DNA from 4 places in the Mesorhizobium sp. B2-6-4 genome. Region 1 is predicted to be linked to each of the others. Evidence: predicted binding sites of a transcription regulator. Region 1 holds the regulator's gene; each other region holds the start of a gene.
What was found. The regulator LexA, encoded in region 1, represses DNA repair genes until DNA is damaged. The targets are predictions, from matches to a motif close to TGTTCNNNNTGTGTTCNG.

Region 1 (4,426 bases):
CGCGGCCGCGGCGGCACTTTTCTCGATCGCCGCCTACCTCGTCATTTCGGGCGTCGTTGTCGCCGCCGAACGCAGCTTCATCATGCTGGCGGTGATGCTGATCGCCGTTCTGTTCGATCGGGCGGCACTCACCATGCGCAATCTGGCTATTTCGGCGATCGCCGTCATCGTGGTGTCGCCGCACGAGGTGGTAGGGCCGAGCTTCCAGATGTCGTTCGCCGCCACCGCGGCCCTGGTCGGCGCCTATGCCGGCTGGTCGGATCGCAAAGCCGACAAAGCGCGGACCCCGCCGCCGCAACGGACCTTGCCTGGCCTGCTGACGCGAAAATTGCTGCTGGCGACAGGTGGGCTGGCGATGACCTCGATTATCGCGGGAAGCGCCACGGCGCTTTTCGCCATCTGGCATTTCCAGCGCGTGTCGCCGCTCAGCCTGTTCGCCAATCTTGCCGTCATGCCGATCGTTTCTGTCGTGATGTTCCTTGCGGTTGCCAGCGCGCTGCTGATGCCGTTCGGGTTCGATGGACCATCCCTTTATCTGATGGGCAAGGGACTGACCGCGATGATCGCCATATCAGGATGGATCTCGCAACGCTCGCCGGTCGACGCGGTCGGGTTGATTTCGCAGCAATCCGTCCTTCTGGTGGCGATCGCCCTGGTCATCGCGACGATGGCCACGACATGGCTGCGGCTGGCGGCACTTCCCTTCGCGCTCGCCGGCCTGTTGACCGTCTCGGACACGCGCACGCCGGACGTGCTGATTTCGGAGGATGCCCGCCTGGTGGCGTTGCCGATCGGCGGCGGCGAGCTCGCGATCAACCGGGCGCGCCCGAACGAATTCACCGTCGATAATTGGAAACGCGCGCTGAAGTCCGAAACCATCGTTGCGCCGGAACTGTTCGACAGCGGAGACCGACAGTTCGACATCTTCGATCCCGCGCAACTTCCGGCGGGAGCGCCTTTCTATTGCTTCACGGGCCTGTGCATGGCCCGGCATACCTCGGGGGCGATCATCGCGCAGGTGGAGGATCGCAAGGACGCCTGGAGGGCCTGCTCCTATGCGGATCTGATCGTCATCAACGACCCCGCGGGCTACGATCCCTGCCACAATCCGCTGGTTCTCGTCATCACCAAGCGGCAGCTCGCTCGTAAGGGAAGTGCCGCCGTCTTCTTCGACCAGCAATCGGCGACGGCACCGGCACGGGTCAGTTTTGCCGTCGACAGGCCATATCGGCCTTGGCACGAACAGCGGAAATTCTCACGCGAGGCAAGGGGACTGCCGCCTTACCGTAAACCCGAAAAGCCCACCGCCGACCCCGCTCAGTAGCGCCTGATCAGGCCGACCAGCTTGCCTTGCACCTTGACCCTGTCCGGTCCGAAAATACGTGTTTCATAGGCCGGATTGGCAGCCTCGAGCGCAATCGAAGCACCCTTTCGGCGGAAGCGCTTCAGCGTTGCTTCCTCCTCGTCCACCAGGGCCACGATGATCTCGCCGGGACTTGCGGTGTCGGCATTGCGGATGATGACCGTGTCGCCGTCGAAAATGCCGGCCTCGATCATCGAATCGCCCTTGACCTCCAGCGCATAGTGTTCGCCGCCCATGATCATGTCAGGCGGCACTGAAATGGAATGCGTCTGATGCTGGATGGCGTCGATCGGCACACCCGCTGCGATGCGACCCATGACCGGGATCGACACCGCTGAAACCGCATCGTCGTCATTGCCGGCAGCGGGCAGACGCGAAGACGTCGCCGGTTTGATCTGCCGGCTAGGGCTGCTGCCCTGTCCGAGGCTGCCCTGGATGACGCTCGGGGAGAACTTCTTTGCCGCGTTAAGACCCGGCGCGATCGAGTCCGGCAGGCGCAGCACCTCCAGCGCGCGCGCCCGGTTGGGCAGGCGGCGAATGAAGCCGCGCTCCTCCAACGCCGTGATCAGCCGATGAATTCCCGACTTGGAGGCGAGGTCCAGCGCTTCCTTCATCTCGTCGAAGGACGGCGGAATGCCGCTTTCCTTCAGCCGTTCATGGATGAACATCAAGAGTTCATGTTGCTTGCGCGTGAGCATGGCGGCCCCCAAAGGCATTGCACGAAGGGTCTGGAACCAGAATCAGAAAACAAACCCAGAACAAACACTATCTGTTCCAGTTGTGTTCCGCAACCATTTAAAGTTTAATGAATTTGTTAAGGCGACGGAAACGAAATGCCCTCCCGCAGCCAGCATCCTGCCAGCGCGGTCCGTCGTCAATGCGCTCCCGGGCCCTTTGAAACTATTTTGGTTAATGGCCTGTGGCCCGACCGGTCTCCACTCTTGGCACAAGCCTGCAAGCTGGGTGACCGGCAGGTGCGGGGTGCGTTTGGGCGGATTAGAAACCCCTGCGGCTCGTGAACGAAACGAAACCAAAATGCCAACTTCCGCCGGAAAACGGCCAGACACCACCACTGGTCGCGACGGGCTACGTTCGTTCGTTCGCTTGACGAAACCGTATAATAGTGTACGGTTTTCGAAGAGGAACACCAATGACCACGCCGAAGCAGGCCGCGCGACGCGAACGGATAGAGGAGGCCGCCTATGCGGTGCTCCGGGAAACCGGCTACAAGAGCGCCTCCCTGCTTGCTATCGCCAAGCGGGCATCGGCCTCGAACGAAACCCTCTACAACTGGTACGGCAACAAGCAGACCCTGTTTCGATCCTTGATCGAAGCCAATGCGGGAGAGGCAAGGAAGCTGCTGGAGGACGCCCTTCACCAGGCGCGCGATCCGCTCAAAACCCTGAACTTGCTCGGGCCAGTCCTGCTGACCCTCGTGACGGGCGACAAGGCGGTGGCGCTCAATCGCGCCGCGGCCGGCGACGTCAACGATACAGGCACGCTTGGCCAATCGATCGCGCAATTCGGCCGCAATACCATAATGCCGCTTGTTGGCGACCTGCTTCGAACCGCAAGTCGGGCCGGCCTGATCGCCTGTGACGATCCTGCCGAAGCCGCCGACATCTACATCAGTCTTTTGATCGGCGATCTCCAGGTTCGCCGGATCGTTGGGGTGCTCGAGGAACTGCCTCGGGCGGAAATCGAGCAAAGATCGCACCGGGCGTTCACCCTGTTCTTGCGCCTCTATGCGGCCAGCCCTTGCCCGGGCGGCAAAACAGCCGGCCCGTTTCCAGGGCGCTCTTCTCACCGAGGAACATCGCGACCATGAGCAAAATTCCCGATCTCGCAGCGATCAAGGCAATGGACACCGCGGATCCGCTGCGTGCCATGCGTGACCGCTTCACCTTGCCCCAGGGGGTGATCTATCTCGACGGCAATTCGCTGGGCGCCGCTTCGCCCGCCGTGTTCGGCGAGCTGCAGAAGGCCGCCACGCAGGAGTGGGCGCAGGATCTCATCCGCGCCTGGAACACCGCCGGCTGGTTCGACATGCCGGTCGAACTCGGCGACCAACTCGGGCGCCTGATCGGGGCCGCCGCCGGCCAGACGGTGGTCTGCGATACCACCTCGATCAACATCTACAAGGTGCTGCATGCGGCACTCGGGATGCGGCCGGACAGGTCAGTCATCGTCGCCGAGGGGGACAGCTTTCCGACCGATCTCTATATGGCCGAAGGCGTTGCCTCGACGCGGCCGGGCACGGTGCTGCGGCTCGAGGGTGTCGATGCGCCGACCATAGAAGAACTGATCGACGAGCGGGTCGCGGTCATCCTGGTCAACCACGTCAACTACAAATCCGGGCAGTTGCGCGACATGGCCGCGCTGACGCGGACGGCACATGATGCCGGCGCGCTGATCGTCTGGGATCTCTGCCATACCGCCGGCGCCTTGCCGGTCGAACTCGACCGTTCGAACGCCGATTTCGCCGTCGGCTGCACCTACAAATATCTCAATGGAGGCCCAGGTGCCCCGGCCTTCATCTACGCGGCCGAGCGCCACCATGGCGATGTCCGCCAGCCGCTCAGCGGCTGGTGGGGCCATGCGCGGCCTTTCGCCTTCGAACAGGGTTTTGCTGCCGGCACAGGCATCCGCCGGTTTCTCTGCGGCACGCAGCCTGTGCTGTCGATGCGCGCGCTCAAAGGGGCGCTCGATGTCTGGAACGACGTCGACATGGCAGAGGTGCGCAGGAAGAGCATGGCGTTGACCGATCTGTTCATCCAACTGGTCGAGGCAAAATGCGGCGCCTACGGCCTCGAACTCGAAAGCCCGCGCGATGGCAATGAGCGCGGCAGCCAGGTTTCGTTCCTCCACCCGCATGGCTATCAGGTGATGCGGGCCTTGATCGAGCGCGGCGTGATCGGCGATTTCCGCGCGCCATCCACGATTCGCTTCGGCTTTACGCCGCTTTATGTCGGCTATGTCGATGTCTGGCAGGCTGTCGAGGTGCTGGAAGACATTTTGCGCACGGACGCGTGGCAGGAGGCGCGTTTCGCCGTCAAGGCGGCG
Region 2 (4,426 bases), on a different contig from region 1:
CGCGATGTCGCCATTGGCGCAGGCGCCGAAGCGTTCGGCGCGTGCCTCGAACTCCGCCGCCAGCGCCTTCTGGGCGGCCGCGCGCACGGCCTTGGCGTCTTCGCCGCCAGCGCTCTGATCGGCGGTGAAACGGAACCCCTGCAACTCGCCGACATGGTGGCCTTCGACGAGGACGGTTCCGGTTGGGCTTATTTCGGCTTCAGGCATGGTATTTTCTCTAAGGCGCCGCATGAGGACGGAAGTCCTGCGGTCTACGAAGCGTTTCGTCAACCGCTCATGCAGCGCATCCGACAATCTGTCTTCGATTTCGCGCGTCTTTTCCTGCCAGTGTGCCTGATCGGCCAGCCAGCCGGGCCGGTTCGACACGAATGTCCAGGTGCGGATCTGGGCGATGCGATGCGACAGCGTATCGATGTCGCCCTCGGTGGTGTCGGCGCGGCGCACCTGCTCGGCCATGTAATTCTCGTCGACATGGCCATGCCTGGCGAGGTCCATGTAGATCGACGCAATGAGGTCGGCGTGCTGGGCCGGCGCTATCTTGCGGTAGTCGGGGAGCGCGCAGGCCTCCCACAGCAGCGCGACGCGCCTTGCGTCGGTGGCGAGCGCCCTGATGTCCTCGTCACGCGACAGGTGCTCAAGCGCCTGCGCATCGACTGCCGGCAGCGCACGGGTCAGGCCCTCCACCGGGGCATTGGTCTCGATCGAGCGCTTCAGCGCGTCGAGGCTGGCGAAATTGAAACGCGCTGTGCGCCACTGCAGAACCTTCACGGGGTCGAAGTCGTGGCTTTCGATCTTCTTGACCAATTCCTCGTCCAGCGGGTCGACCTGGCCGGTGACGCCAAAGGTGCCGTCGCGCAGGTGCCGGCCGGCGCGCCCGGCGATCTGGCCAAGTTCGGCCGCCGTCAGGTTGCGATACTGATAGCCGTCGAACTTGCGGTTCTGGGCGAAGGCGACATGGTCGAGATCGAGGTTAAGGCCCATGCCGATGGCATCGGTGGCGACGAGATAGTCGACGTCGCCCGACTGAAACAGCGCCACCTGGGCGTTGCGGGTGCGGGGCGAGAGCGCGCCAAGCACGACGGCCGCACCGCCCTGCTGGCGGCGGATCAGTTCGCCGATGGCATAGACCTCGTCGGCGGAGAAGGCGACGATCGCTGTGCGCCGGGGCAAGCGGGTCAGCTTCTTCGAACCGGCATAGGCCAGATGTGACAGCCGCGGTCGTGTCACCACCGAGACGCCTTTCAACAGGCGCTGCAAGATGCCGTGCATGGTGGCGGCGCCGAGCAGCAGCGTCTCCTGGCGGCCGCGCAGATGCAGGATGCGGTCGGTGAAGATGTGGCCGCGCTCGAGGTCCCCGGCAAGCTGCACCTCGTCGATGGCGACGAAGGCGGCATCGGTCTCGCGCGGCATGGCTTCGACAGTACAGACCGAATATCTGGCGCCTGGCGGCTGGATCTTCTCCTCGCCGGTGATGAGCGCCACCTTGTGGGCACCGACCTTTTCGCAGACGCGGGTGTAGACCTCTCGCGCCAAGAGCCTGAGCGGCAGGCCGATGATGCCGCTTTCATGCGCCACCATGCGCTCGATGGCGAGATGGGTCTTGCCTGTGTTGGTCGGCCCAAGCACGGCAGTCACGTCGCGACCCGACAGGATCAGCGGCTCGGTGGGTTTCGGATGGATGTTCATCGGCTCGGAAATAAGGCTTTCTGGCCTCTCATTGTCGGGAGCACGCCTCGGGTGGCGCGTATGACAGGCGACACATAGGGATTTCAGGCGCGAAGCGAAAGCGGAATGTTCCGCTGGCGGTTCGAAGTCACCTCCGTCGAGCTTCGGTTCGGCTGCTGATTAAGGGTTGGAACGAGTCTGGAACGAATCGGCGACGAATCGCTGACTCGCCCGGATTCAGGTTTTGTTCACGGCTAGATGTGGAGTTTTGGCTGATGATCCTTACCACATGCTGAATCACGGAATTGGCCCGTTTCATGCTAGGCGAGAGCCGCCGTTAACTTTCGCCGGCAAAGCCGTGTGGCAGCCCGCCTTGCTTCATCCAAGCTTATGAAATTGTTGAACTTTCTTAATAGAAATTAACAGTTTGATAGGCGATTGCAACTGCTCTCGTTAACATTGCGGCCAAACATGGAACGAAAGGGCGACGAATCGGCGATGTCGGGATTTTCCCTGTTTGTTCACGACAAGATGTAGTGTTACGCACAGGTTTTCCACCGACAATGCACAGCTTATCCAGGCAGTTTTGCACAATACCGGCTGCCGCGATTAACCTTTGCGTGCCGGATTGGAACAGCAGGCCGACAGCCGTCATCGGACGGCGTCACGGACATCCGAAGCGGATGGCGAACGAGCCCTCCTTCAATCGGCACCGGGAAGCCGGCAGCCCGGCGAGACCTCAGGCGAAGTACTGGCCGCCATTGGCGGTGATGGTCGATCCCGTGATGAAGCCGGCGTCCTCGGAGGCGAGGAAGACGACGCAGCGCGCGATCTCCTCCGGCTCGCCGAGGCGCCCGACCGGGATTAGCGGGATGATGCGTTCGTTGAGCACCTTCTCATCGATCGCCCGGACCATTTCGGTGGCGATATAGCCTGGGCAGATGATGTTGACGGTGATGCCCGCGCGGGCTCCTTCCTGGGCCAGAGCCTTCGAGAAACCGATGTCGCCGGCCTTGGCCGCGGAGTAGTTGACCTGGCCGGCCTGGCCCTTCTGGCCATTGATGGAGGAGATGGTGATGACGCGGCCGAACTTGCGGTCGCGCATGCCGCTCCACAGCGGATGCGTCATGTTGAAAACGCCGGAGAGATTGGTGTCGATGACCTCCTTCCACTGCTCACGCGTCAGCTTGTGGAACATGGCGTCGCGCGTGATGCCGGCATTGTTGACCAGCACCGCGACCGGGCCCAGATCGGCCTCGACCTGCTTGATGCCGGCGGCGCAGGCGTCGTAGTCGGCGACCGACCATTTGTAGGTCTTGATGCCGGTTGTGGCCGTGAACTTGCTCGCCGCCTCATCATTGCCGGCGTAGTTGGCGGCAACCGAATAGCCGGCTTCCTTCAGCGCCATCGATATTGCCGCGCCGATGCCGCGCGATCCGCCCGTGACGATTGCAACCTTGGTCATGCGCTCCCTCCCTTTGGTTGGGAGAGTGAACAGGGAGTAGCGAATGACGAGCAGGGATCAGATATCCCATTGCGCCGACGCCGTTCTTCCCTATTCGCTACTCCCCATTCACTTCTCTTTTAGAGCGCTTCGACGCACATGGCGACGCCCATGCCGCCGCCGATGCACAGGGTGGAGAGACCCTTCTTGGCACCTCTTCGGCGCATCTCGTGGACCAGCGTGTTGAAAATGCGCGCGCCAGAGGCGCCGATCGGATGACCGATGGCGATGGCGCCACCATTGACGTTGACGATCGAGGGATCCCAGCCCATGTCCTTGTTGACCGCGCAGGCCTGCGCGGCGAAAGCCTCGTTGGCCTCGATCAGGTCGAGATCGCCGACCGACCAGCCGGCCTTTTCCAGCGCTTTTCGCGAGGCGGGAATCGGACCGGTGCCCATGATCGCCGGGTCAACGCCCGCGGTCGCCCAGGAGACGATGCGCGCCAGCGGGGTGATGCCCCGCCTGGCAGCTTCCGCTTCGCTCATCAAAAGCGCGCCGGCGGCGCCGTCGTTGATGCCGGAGGCATTGGCGGCGGTCACAGTGCCGTCCTTGTCGAAGGCCGGCTTCAGTTTGGTCATGGCATCCAGCGTCGCGCCATGGCGGATGTATTCGTCCTGGTCGACAATTGTATCGCCCTTCTTGCCCTTGATGGTGAAGGCGACGATCTCGTCCTTGAACCGGCCGGCCTTCTGCGCGGCCTCGGCCTTGTTCTGCGAGGCCAGCGCGAACTGGTCCTGGTCCTCGCGGGTGATCTGGAACTGGCGGGCGACGTTCTCGGCCGTGTTGCCCATGTGATAGCCATTAAAGGCATCCCACAGTCCATCCTTGATCATGGTGTCGATCATCTTGTAGTCGCCCATCTTGACGCCAGCGCGCAGATGCTGGGCGTGCGGCGACATCGACATCGATTCCTGGCCGCCGGCGACAACCACCTTGGCATCGCCGGTGGCGATCTGCTGCATGCCGAGCGCGATGGCGCGCAGGCCCGAGCCGCACACCTGGTTGAGGCCCCAGGCGGTGGTCTCCCTGGGCAGCCCGGCGAGGATCGAAGCCTGGCGGGCGGGGTTCTGCCCTTGGGCCGCGGTCAGCACCTGGCCAAGAATGACCTCGTCGACTTCGGCCGCCTCGACGCCGGCGCGCGACAACAATTCCCTTACGACGACGGCGCCAAGCTCGTGAGCCGGGGTGGCGGCGAAAGCGCCATTGAAGGAACCGACCGGTGTGCGCGCCGCGCTGGCGACGACGATGGCATTGGAA
Region 3 (4,426 bases), on a different contig from region 1:
TCAAGAGTTGGCCGTCCATTCGGGCCGCGCTGAGTTCCGCCATTTTTCAGCTCGTTGCGAGGCTGGTTTCGAGGGCAGCAGCCGGTTGACTCTGCTTCCAAATCGTTGCCGCCGGCCTTGCGCGAGGTGATTGCGACGCTATGTCAGGCGCATCCGCGTTGCTCCCCGCCCGCGCATTCGGCAATCTGTCGCTTCTTCGGCGTTGAAGGCTTGCTCCGATGGAACTCGGTCTCATTGGATACTACAGCGACTTCGTGGTTTACCCCCTGGCGATCGCCCTGCTGGCTGTGGCCGGGCTTATCGAGGCCGGCGAAGAGAGCGCGCCAGGCTGGCTGGCGACGGCGCTGGCGTGCCTGTGTCTGTGGACGCTGATCGAATACGTCATGCACCGCTTCGTCCTTCACCACATTCCCTGGATCAGGGATCTGCACGCCCGCCATCATGTCGAGGAGCGCAGTCCGGTGGGCACGCCGACCTGGCTCAGCCTCGGCGTGCATGCGCTTGTCGCGTTCTTTCCCGTATGGATGGTCTCGGATTTCGCGGTCGCCAGCGCGGCGAGCTGCGGGCTGATGCTGGGCTACCTATGGTACGTCAGCATCCACCATGTGATCCATCACTGGCATCCCACTCATCCGAGCTATCTCTACACGCTGAAGCGCCGCCACGCGCTGCATCATCATGTCGACGAAAACGTCAATTTCGGCGTGACGTCGCTGTTCTGGGATCGGGTCTTCGGCACGATGCGGCTCTGAAGCCAACTGGTGTGCGCCATTCGGGAAGCGCAGACAGCCATTCCCGCTTACAATTCCTTCTGCGCCAATTCCCTGAACTCGTCGGGCACCGAGCGGGCCGCCTCCAGCGCCACGGTGCCGTAGCCGACGGCCTGTTTGCCGAAACGCTCGCGGATCTTGTCGATGGCGCGGTCGGCGCCGAAGCGTGCGAGGCCCTTCCTGGTGCCGGGGCGGCGCTTTTCGTCGGCGAGGCCGAGCGGCAGTTCGAGCTGCAATTCGGCACTTTCCTCCAGATGCGAGACCGAGATCGCCAGCAGCGAAATCGTCCTGTCATGCGGATGATCGGCAAGCACGCCCCGCACCAGGTCTGTCGCGATCTCGGCCAGCATCACCGTCGCCGAGATCGGCTGGTCGAGCGTGATCGAGCGGGTGACGGCGCTGAGGTCGGCGAAGCGCACGCGCACCGTCACCGTGCGGCCGGGGCGCGCCTTGGCGCGCAGCCGGCTGGCGACCCGGTCGGCCAGATGCAGCAGGACGGGTATGTAGACGCATTCCAGTGCCGGCTTGCGGCCAAGCGCCGACTGGGCACCGGCCGAATGGGCGCGGCGACGTGTTTCCAATTTGCGCGGATCGCGGTTCCACGACAAGGCGGCAAGCTTTTCGCCGGCGGCAGGGCCGAGCAGCCGCGCCAGCGCGCCGCTGTGCGTCCTGGCCAGTTCGCCGATTGTCTGGACGCCGATCTCGGCCAGCCGCGCGCTGGTCGCCGGGCCGACGCCCCACATCAGGGAGACCGGCAGGTCATGCAGGAAGGCGATCTCGGTGCCGGGCTCGACCACCACCAGCCCATCGGGCTTGGCCACCTGCGAGGCGATCTTGGCCAGGTGCTTGGTGCGCGCCACGCCGATCGAGATCGGCAGGCCGAGTTCGCTTCGCACGCGGCGGCGAATGGTCGAGGCGATCTCCCGCGGCTGGCCGAACAGATGCGTGCAACCGGCGACATCGGCGAAGGCCTCGTCGATGGAGATGCGCTCGACCAGCGGCGTGAAATCGTCGAGCACCTTCATCGCGGCGTCGCCGAGCCGCTGGTAGTCGCGGAAATTTCCGCCGACGAAAATCAACTGCGGGCAGAGCTCGCGCGCCTTGCGCCCCGGCATGCCGCCGCGCACGCCGAAGGCGCGGGCTTCGTAGGAGGCGGCGAGCACGACGCCGCCGCCGACCGCGATCGGCTTGCCGCGCAGCGAGGGGTCGAGAAGCTGCTCGACCGAGGCGTAGAAAGCGTCGAGATCGGCATGCAGGATGGTGGGCTCCATCCCCGGTTCCTCGCGACGTTGTAGAGTATGGAACATAAAGAGAACAAACATTGCTCGCTGTCAAGCGAGGTCGCGATCCGCCGGAACATTGTCGCTCACAATCGCGTTGACGGCCGAAGGGCGCCGCGTGCGGAGGCTGGCATGGGCAACTTTGAAATGATCGATCTGGTTTGCGTCGTCAACGCCTGCTCGACCGACCGCGCCGCGGGGCGGCTGGTTTCGATGGCCAAGGCCGTGGAGGAATTGCGGGTGCTGACCGGCGATTTCGTCTCGGCCGACGAAACAGTCGCGAATGCGCTGAGTGAAGTCGCGCTGCAGTGCGGCTGCGCCGTGCTGTTCGATGAGCAGGCGGGCGCCGACATATTGCGCACGCCATAGCTCGTCGCCGGCGTGCTGCAATGCATCACGCAACCGTTCCAATTGCTTGTTTTTGCGCTATTCCGAACAGAGGGCCGTGACGCACTTTCTAACGCGCGTTGCCTGTGCGGGTCGTTGTCCCCGAGGCCACCTTGGCGACATCCATCAACCGAGATGCTCCGCCCGCAGCGCCTGCTTGAGGCGCTCCAGCGCCGGCTCGCCGTCGGCAGCGAGCTTATCGGCGATCCTTGCCAGATCATCGTCGGCCTTGCGGTGCTTGCTGCCCCAGGCGCCGAGCGTGGCCAGCACGGGCAAAAGGTCGATGCCGGCCTCGGTCAGGCGATAGATCGCCTTCAGCCCATGCGTGGGATCACCGCTGCGGGTGAGGATGCCTTCGTCCTGCAATGTCTGGAGGCGCTCGGCCAGCGTACGCGAGGAAATGCCCTCATCGGATTGCAGGAATTCGCGAAAGTGCTTTTTTCCGGCGAAGACCAGGTCGCGGATGATGAGCAGCGTCCAGCGGTCGCCGAGCAGTTCGAGCGACAGGTTGATGGGGCAGCCAGACCGGTCCCGTGTCGACATGTGTATGGTTCCATTTTTAAATCGCTTTACTATTGATATCGTTTTCATCTCAGGTCAATAGTTCCAAATGTAAACCATCGGCAACCGTGCCGGCCGGACGGGTAAAACGAGCCGCTCGGCCCTTGACTGGGAGAACCATGATGAAAAAGCTGATCCTCCAGATGCAGATGTCGGTCGACGGTTTTGTCGGCGCCGCCGGGGATCATCGCTGGCAGCTCTGGGAATGGGGCGACGACAGCGCCTGGGACGAGGAGCTGAAGCGGGACTTCAACGCCGTCTTCGCCGGCATCGATACCATCCTCTTGAGCCGCAAGATGGCCGAGGAAGGCTACCTCACCCATTGGGGCAATGCGGCGAAGAGATATCCGCGCGACCCGTTCTATGCTTTCGCCCAGCGCATCGTCGAGGCGAGGAAGGTGGTGCCGAGCGACAGGCTCAAGGCCTCGCGATGGGAGCGCACGACAGTGGTCAGCGGCGACCTGCCGCGGGAGGTCGACTTGCTGAAGAGGGGTGAGGGCGGCGACATCGCGGTGTTCGGCGGCGCCGGCTTCGCCTCGGCGCTGATCGCGGCCAGGCTGGTCGACGAGTTCCAGCTGTTCATCAACCCGGCCGTGCTGGGCGCCGGCCGCCGCATCTTCGACCAAGGCGGGTTCGGCAGGCTGCGGCTGCTCGGCTCGAAATCCTATGCGAGCGGCATGGTGGTGAGTCGCTACGCGCCGGCCGGCTAATCGAAAGGCATTGCACTGATATCATGCCTGCCGTTGAGCTTGGGCATGGCAGTCGGCGATGCAGCACCAAGCGCGGTTGTGCCTTAGCCCCCAGGGGCGAAGGGAACACGCGCCTCGATGTACTCTTGGTCAACACCTTGGCCTCACCAATTCACTTCGCATCATGAAAAATGATGCCCACCGTGTGCCGCATGCCCGAGCGCAGGCGGCTGACGCCGTGGCGCAGATTGACGCGGTAATTGCCCTTGGTGCCCTGCACCGGCCGATTGTGGACGGCGAAGGAGACGGCATCGCCCTGGCGCAAGGGCACCACTTCCACCCGGCTCTGCATGCGCGGCCGCTGTTCGGTCAGGGCGAACTCGCCGCCGGTGAAATCCTCGCCGGGTTCTGAAAGCAGAACCGCCACCTGCAGCGGAAAGGCGAGGTCGCCATAGAGGTCCTGGTGCAGGCAGTTGAAGTCGCCGGGCACATATTGCAGCAGAAGTGGCGTCGGCCTGACCTGGCCGGCGGCGTGGCACTGCTCGAGAAAGGCGGCATGCGTTTCGGGATAGCGCGTGGCGATGCCCATGCGTTCGTTCCACCGGTTGGCGACCTCGGCGAGCCTGGGATAGAGCGCCGTGCGAAGCCCGCCGATCAGGTCTGGCAAGGGGTAGCGGAAATAGCGGTATTCGCCCTTGCCGAAGCCGTGCCTGGCCATGTGGATATGGCTGCGGAAATG
Region 4 (4,426 bases), on a different contig from region 1:
CCTCCTCTCGAAGCAGCGCGAACTACGCCGCCTGTGCCACCCGCTCCGAACTCATCCGGTAGGAGATCGCTTCGGCGAGATGAATGCGGCCGACGGTCTCGCTGGCGTCGAGATCGGCCAGTGTTCTCGCCACCTTCAGCACGCGGTGATAGGCCCGCGCCGAGAAGCCGAGCTTTTCGCTGGCCTCCTTGAGCAGCGACAGGCCCGATGCGTCGGGCATGGCGATCTCCTCGATGACCGCGGGCGCGCAATGCGCATTCGTGGCGGCGCTGGTGACGCCGAGCCGTTCGAAGCGCTCGCGCTGGAGGGCGCGGGCACGCGCAACGCGCAGCGCCACGTCGGCGCTCTTCTCCGCCCGGTCGGGCCGGATCAGGTCGCTGGCCGAGACCGCCGGCACCTCGATCCTGAGGTCGATGCGGTCGAGCAGCGGTCCCGAGATGCGCGCCTGGTAGTCGGTGCGGCAGCGTTCGCCGCGCAGGCAGCGATAGCCGGGCTCGCCGGCCATGCCGCAGCGGCACGGGTTCATCGCCGCCACAAGCTGGATGCGCGCCGGATAGGTGACGCGGTGGTTGGCGCGCGCGATCATGCAGTCACCGGTCTCGAGCGGCTGGCGGAGCGCATCGAGCGTCTGCGGCGTGAATTCGGGAAATTCGTCGAGGAACAGCACGCCGTGGTGCGCAAGCGACACTTCGCCCGGCCGCGCCCGGATGCCGCCGCCGACCATCGCCGCCATCGAGGCCGAATGGTGCGGCGCGCGGAACGGCCGCCGGTCGGTCAGCTTGCCTTCGCCGAGCTCGCCGGCGACGGAGGCGATCATCGACACTTCGAGCAGTTCCTTCGGCGCCAGCGGCGGTAGGATCGACGGCAGCCGCTGCGCCAGCATCGATTTTCCCGATCCGGGCGGGCCGACCATCAGCAGGTTGTGCCCACCGGCCGCCGCCACCTCCAGCGCTCGTTTGGCGGTTTCCTGGCCCTTGATATCGGCAAGATCGGGCAGGTCGCGCGCCGCGGCATGGATGCCGGCCTCCGGCCGGGACAGCACCTGCGTGCCGCGGAAATGATTGGCGATGGCAATCAGGCTGCGCGGCGCGAGTATGTCAAAGTCCTTGCCGGCCCAGGCGGCTTCCGGGCCGCAGGCGAAGGGGCAGATCAGGCCCTTGCCTTCAGAATTGGCCCCAATCGCGGCCGGCAAGGCGCCGGCGACGGCGGCGATAGTGCCGTCGAGCGATAGTTCGCCAAGCACGACATAGCCGGCCAGCATGTCGCCCGGAATGGCGCCAAGCGCCGCCATCAGGCCGAGCGCGATCGGCAAATCGTAGTGGCTGCCCTCCTTGGGCAGGTCGGCGGGCGCTAGGTTGACAGTGACCTTCTTGGACGGCATCGACAGGCCGGAAGCATGCAGTGCCGCCTGCACCCGTTCGCGGCTTTCGGCCACCGCTTTGTCGGCCAGGCCAACGATGTGCATGTTGACCTTGCCGGGCGCGATCATCACCTGCACGTCGACCGGCACGGCCTCGATGCCCTGGAAAGCAACCGTGCGAACCCGCGCCACCATGTCTTGCCCCCGGATCTGGGCTTGCCCCAAGCCTTTTGCAATCAGGCCGCGAAGGGCCTGGGCCGGAGACAATCACAGTTCCTCGGCTAAATCAAGAACATTACAGGAACACGCAATCGCTTAAGTTGCGGCGCGATTGTCTCCGGTTGCAAAAACGGAACATGGTTAATACAAAATGAAAACGGCTATTTCCGCTTGGCCTCCACCGCGTCCCAGAACAGGCTGGCGATGTCGGCGCCGCCGAAGCGTTTGACTTCGCGCACGCCGGTCGGCGAGGTCACGTTGATCTCGGTCATGTAGTCGCCGATGACGTCGATGCCGACGAGGATGAAGCCGCGTTCCCTCAGTGCCGGCCCGATGCGGGCGCAGATCTCGCGCTCGCGCTCGGTCAGCTCGGTCTTCTCGGCGCGGCCGCCGACATGCATGTTGGAGCGGGAATCGTGCTCGGCCGGCACCCGGTTGATGGCCCCGACCGGTTCGCCGTCGATCAGGATGATGCGCTTGTCGCCCTTGCGCACGTCCTTCAGGTAGCGCTGCACGATGTAGGGCTCACGGAACAACTGGCCGAACATTTCGAGCAGCGAGGCGAGGTTGCGGTCGGCCTCCAGCAGGTGGAAGATGCCCGCGCCGCCATTGCCGTAGAGCGGCTTGACGATGATGTCGCCGAATTCCTTGCGGAAGGCGGCGACCTCCTGGGGATCCTTGGTGATCAGCGTTTCCGGCATCAGGTCGGAAAACTCGGTGACGAAGATCTTTTCCGGGCTGTTGCGCACCCAGGCCGGGTCGTTGACCACCAGCGTCCTGGGGTGGATGCGCTCCAGTATGTGAGTGGTGGTGATGTAGTTCATGTCGAAGGGCGGATCCTGTCTCAGCAGGATCACGTCCATCTCCGACAGGTCGGTTCGCACCTTCTCCCCCAGCGAATAGTGGCTGCCCTTCTCGTCGCGTACCTGCATCTCCTCGATGCGGGCGAACACCTTGCCGTCGCGCAGCGACAGCCGGTCGGGCGTGTAGTGGTAGAGCTGATGGCCGCGCCGCTGCGCCTCCAGCGACAGCGCGAACGAAGTGTCTCCGGCGATCGACACGGTGGAGATGTGGTCCATCTGGACGGCGATTTTCAGCTTCATGGCAGGTCCCCAGCACGGTCGATGAGAGAGCGATATAAGGGTCCCGGCGCCTTCTGCCAATCGGGCCACGCCTCTAGCGGTCGAAGACCAGCCTGGAATAGCCGAGAAAGGACAGCGCCATGGCGGCCAGCGAAGCGAAAGCAAGGGCGGCCAATGGCGGGGTTGTCGGCAGGACGACAAGGATGGCGCAGTAGACCAGATAGTTGGCGATGCTGGTGGCTATGCCGATGCTGCCATAGCGGGCACCTTCCCGCACCAAGCCGCGGCTCGACGGCGAGAAGGTCAGATGCCGGTTTATCTGCCAGGTGACGCAGAGTGCAAAGCCGATGGACAGCATGCGGGCGCTGAAAGGGCCGAGCGGCGTGACGGCAAGCAGCAGCCAGAGGGCGGCCGCGTCGGCGACGAAGCCGATGCCGCCGGCAAAGAGGAAGCGGATAAGACGGCTCACCGCTTCATGCGGCGCGAGGCGTCTTGCCTGGGCCGGCCTTCGCGGCAGTCGGCTCGCTGGCGCGCTCGCGCCGCTCTATGCGGCCCGAAGGCATCGACAGGTAGAAGATGCGCTTCTGTTCGGCGCGGCCGCGCGACACCGAATCGAGGATCACCCCAGTCACACCAGCCAGCATCGAGAGCAAGAGCAGGCCGACCGACAGCACCCATGTCGGCATGCGCGGCACCAGCCCGGTCTCGGCGAATTCGACCAGCACCGGCGCCATCAGGAACAGGCTCGACGCCAGGAAGACCAGGGCGAAGGCGCCGAAGAAACGCAGCGGTTGCGTTTCCTTCATCAGCATGGCGAACATCCAAAGGATCCTGGCGCCGTCGCGAAACGTCGAAAGCTTCGACGACGAGCCGTCCGGCCGCTTGCCGTAATCGAGCGCGATCTCGCTGACGGGCAATTTGAGCTGCGAGGCATGCACCGACATTTCGGTCTCGATCTCGAAGCCGCCGGAGACGGCCGGGAAGCTCTTGACGAAGCGCCGGGTGAAGACGCGGTAGCCCGAGAAGATGTCGGTGAAATCGCTGCCGAACAGCCCTTTATAGAGGCTGTTGAAGACGCGGTTGCCGAAGGCATGGCCGGTCCTGCCGGCATCGTCGGTGACGCCGCGCCGGGTGCCCACCGCCATGTCGGAGCGCTCGGTCAGAAGCGTGTTGATCAATTGCGGCGCGTCTTCCGGCGCATAGGTGCCGTCGCCGTCGGCCATCAGGTAAATGTCGGCGTCGATGTCGGCGAACATGCGCCGCACCACATTGCCCTTGCCCTGGCGCGGTTCGCGCACCACGATGGCGCCGGCGGCGCGGGCCCTGAGCGCGGTCAGGTCGCGCGAATTGTTGTCGTAGACATAGACCGTCGCCAAAGGCAGCGTCTCGCGGAAGCGCCGCACCACCTCGGCGATCGTCAATTCCTCGTTGTAGCAAGGCAGCAGCACGGCGATGGCGGGTTCGTAGCGAAGCTCTTGCGGCATTTTCCTCTCCGGGTGCCTCGCCGCCACGCGCGGTTCGCGCCGAAAGTCAGGCGCGTTCAGGCGGTTTTACTATTTATTGAAGCCGTTAAGGCTAGGTTTAAGGCCGACTTCACGAGTGTCGATTGGCCGAAAAAGCCCGGCATTCCTGCCAGGGGCGATGGGATGAGCACAGCCAGCACCGGCGCTTCCACCTGGAAGTCCGACATAGCGTTTGCGTTGCTTGCCGCCTTGCTGCTGCTGGCGCTCGATCTCTATGCCGGATTCCCGCAACTGGCCAACCC

Region 2: a site for LexA is predicted at 1,854-1,871, ahead of FJ426_RS30260 (helicase-related protein). Genes of this name have one in related genera too.
Region 3: a site for LexA is predicted at 2,070-2,087, ahead of dinB (DNA polymerase IV). Genes of this name have one in related genera too.
Region 4: a site for LexA is predicted at 1,649-1,666, ahead of FJ426_RS03620 (YifB family Mg chelatase-like AAA ATPase). Genes of this name have one in related genera too.

What each region holds. Positions count from the first base shown of each region.
Region 1 is NZ_VFUE01000006.1:166,288-170,713, forward strand. Features, by position in the region: gene FJ426_RS10495 (ComEC/Rec2 family competence protein) at 1-1,324, shown strand, start outside; gene lexA (transcriptional repressor LexA) at 1,318-2,061, opposite strand; gene FJ426_RS10505 (TetR/AcrR family transcriptional regulator C-terminal domain-containing protein) at 2,514-3,191, shown strand; gene kynU (kynureninase) at 3,188-4,426, shown strand, end outside.
Region 2 is NZ_VFUE01000036.1:8,312-12,737, forward strand. Features, by position in the region: gene FJ426_RS30260 (helicase-related protein) at 1-1,686, opposite strand, end outside; gene phbB (acetoacetyl-CoA reductase) at 2,405-3,130, opposite strand; gene FJ426_RS30270 (acetyl-CoA C-acetyltransferase) at 3,250-4,426, opposite strand, start outside; gene FJ426_RS30275 (hypothetical protein) at 4,415-4,426, shown strand, end outside.
Region 3 is NZ_VFUE01000022.1:101,933-106,358, reverse strand. Features, by position in the region: gene FJ426_RS25875 (sterol desaturase family protein) at 219-752, shown strand; gene dinB (DNA polymerase IV) at 800-2,041, opposite strand; gene FJ426_RS25865 (hypothetical protein) at 2,183-2,419, shown strand; gene FJ426_RS25860 (helix-turn-helix domain-containing protein) at 2,564-2,980, opposite strand; gene FJ426_RS25855 (dihydrofolate reductase family protein) at 3,121-3,708, shown strand; gene FJ426_RS25850 (2OG-Fe(II) oxygenase) at 3,860-4,426, opposite strand, start outside.
Region 4 is NZ_VFUE01000002.1:247,131-251,556, forward strand. Features, by position in the region: gene FJ426_RS03620 (YifB family Mg chelatase-like AAA ATPase) at 23-1,555, opposite strand; gene gshB (glutathione synthase) at 1,741-2,682, opposite strand; gene FJ426_RS03630 (GtrA family protein) at 2,756-3,130, opposite strand; gene FJ426_RS03635 (glycosyltransferase) at 3,135-4,145, opposite strand; gene FJ426_RS03640 (GtrA family protein) at 4,308-4,426, shown strand, end outside.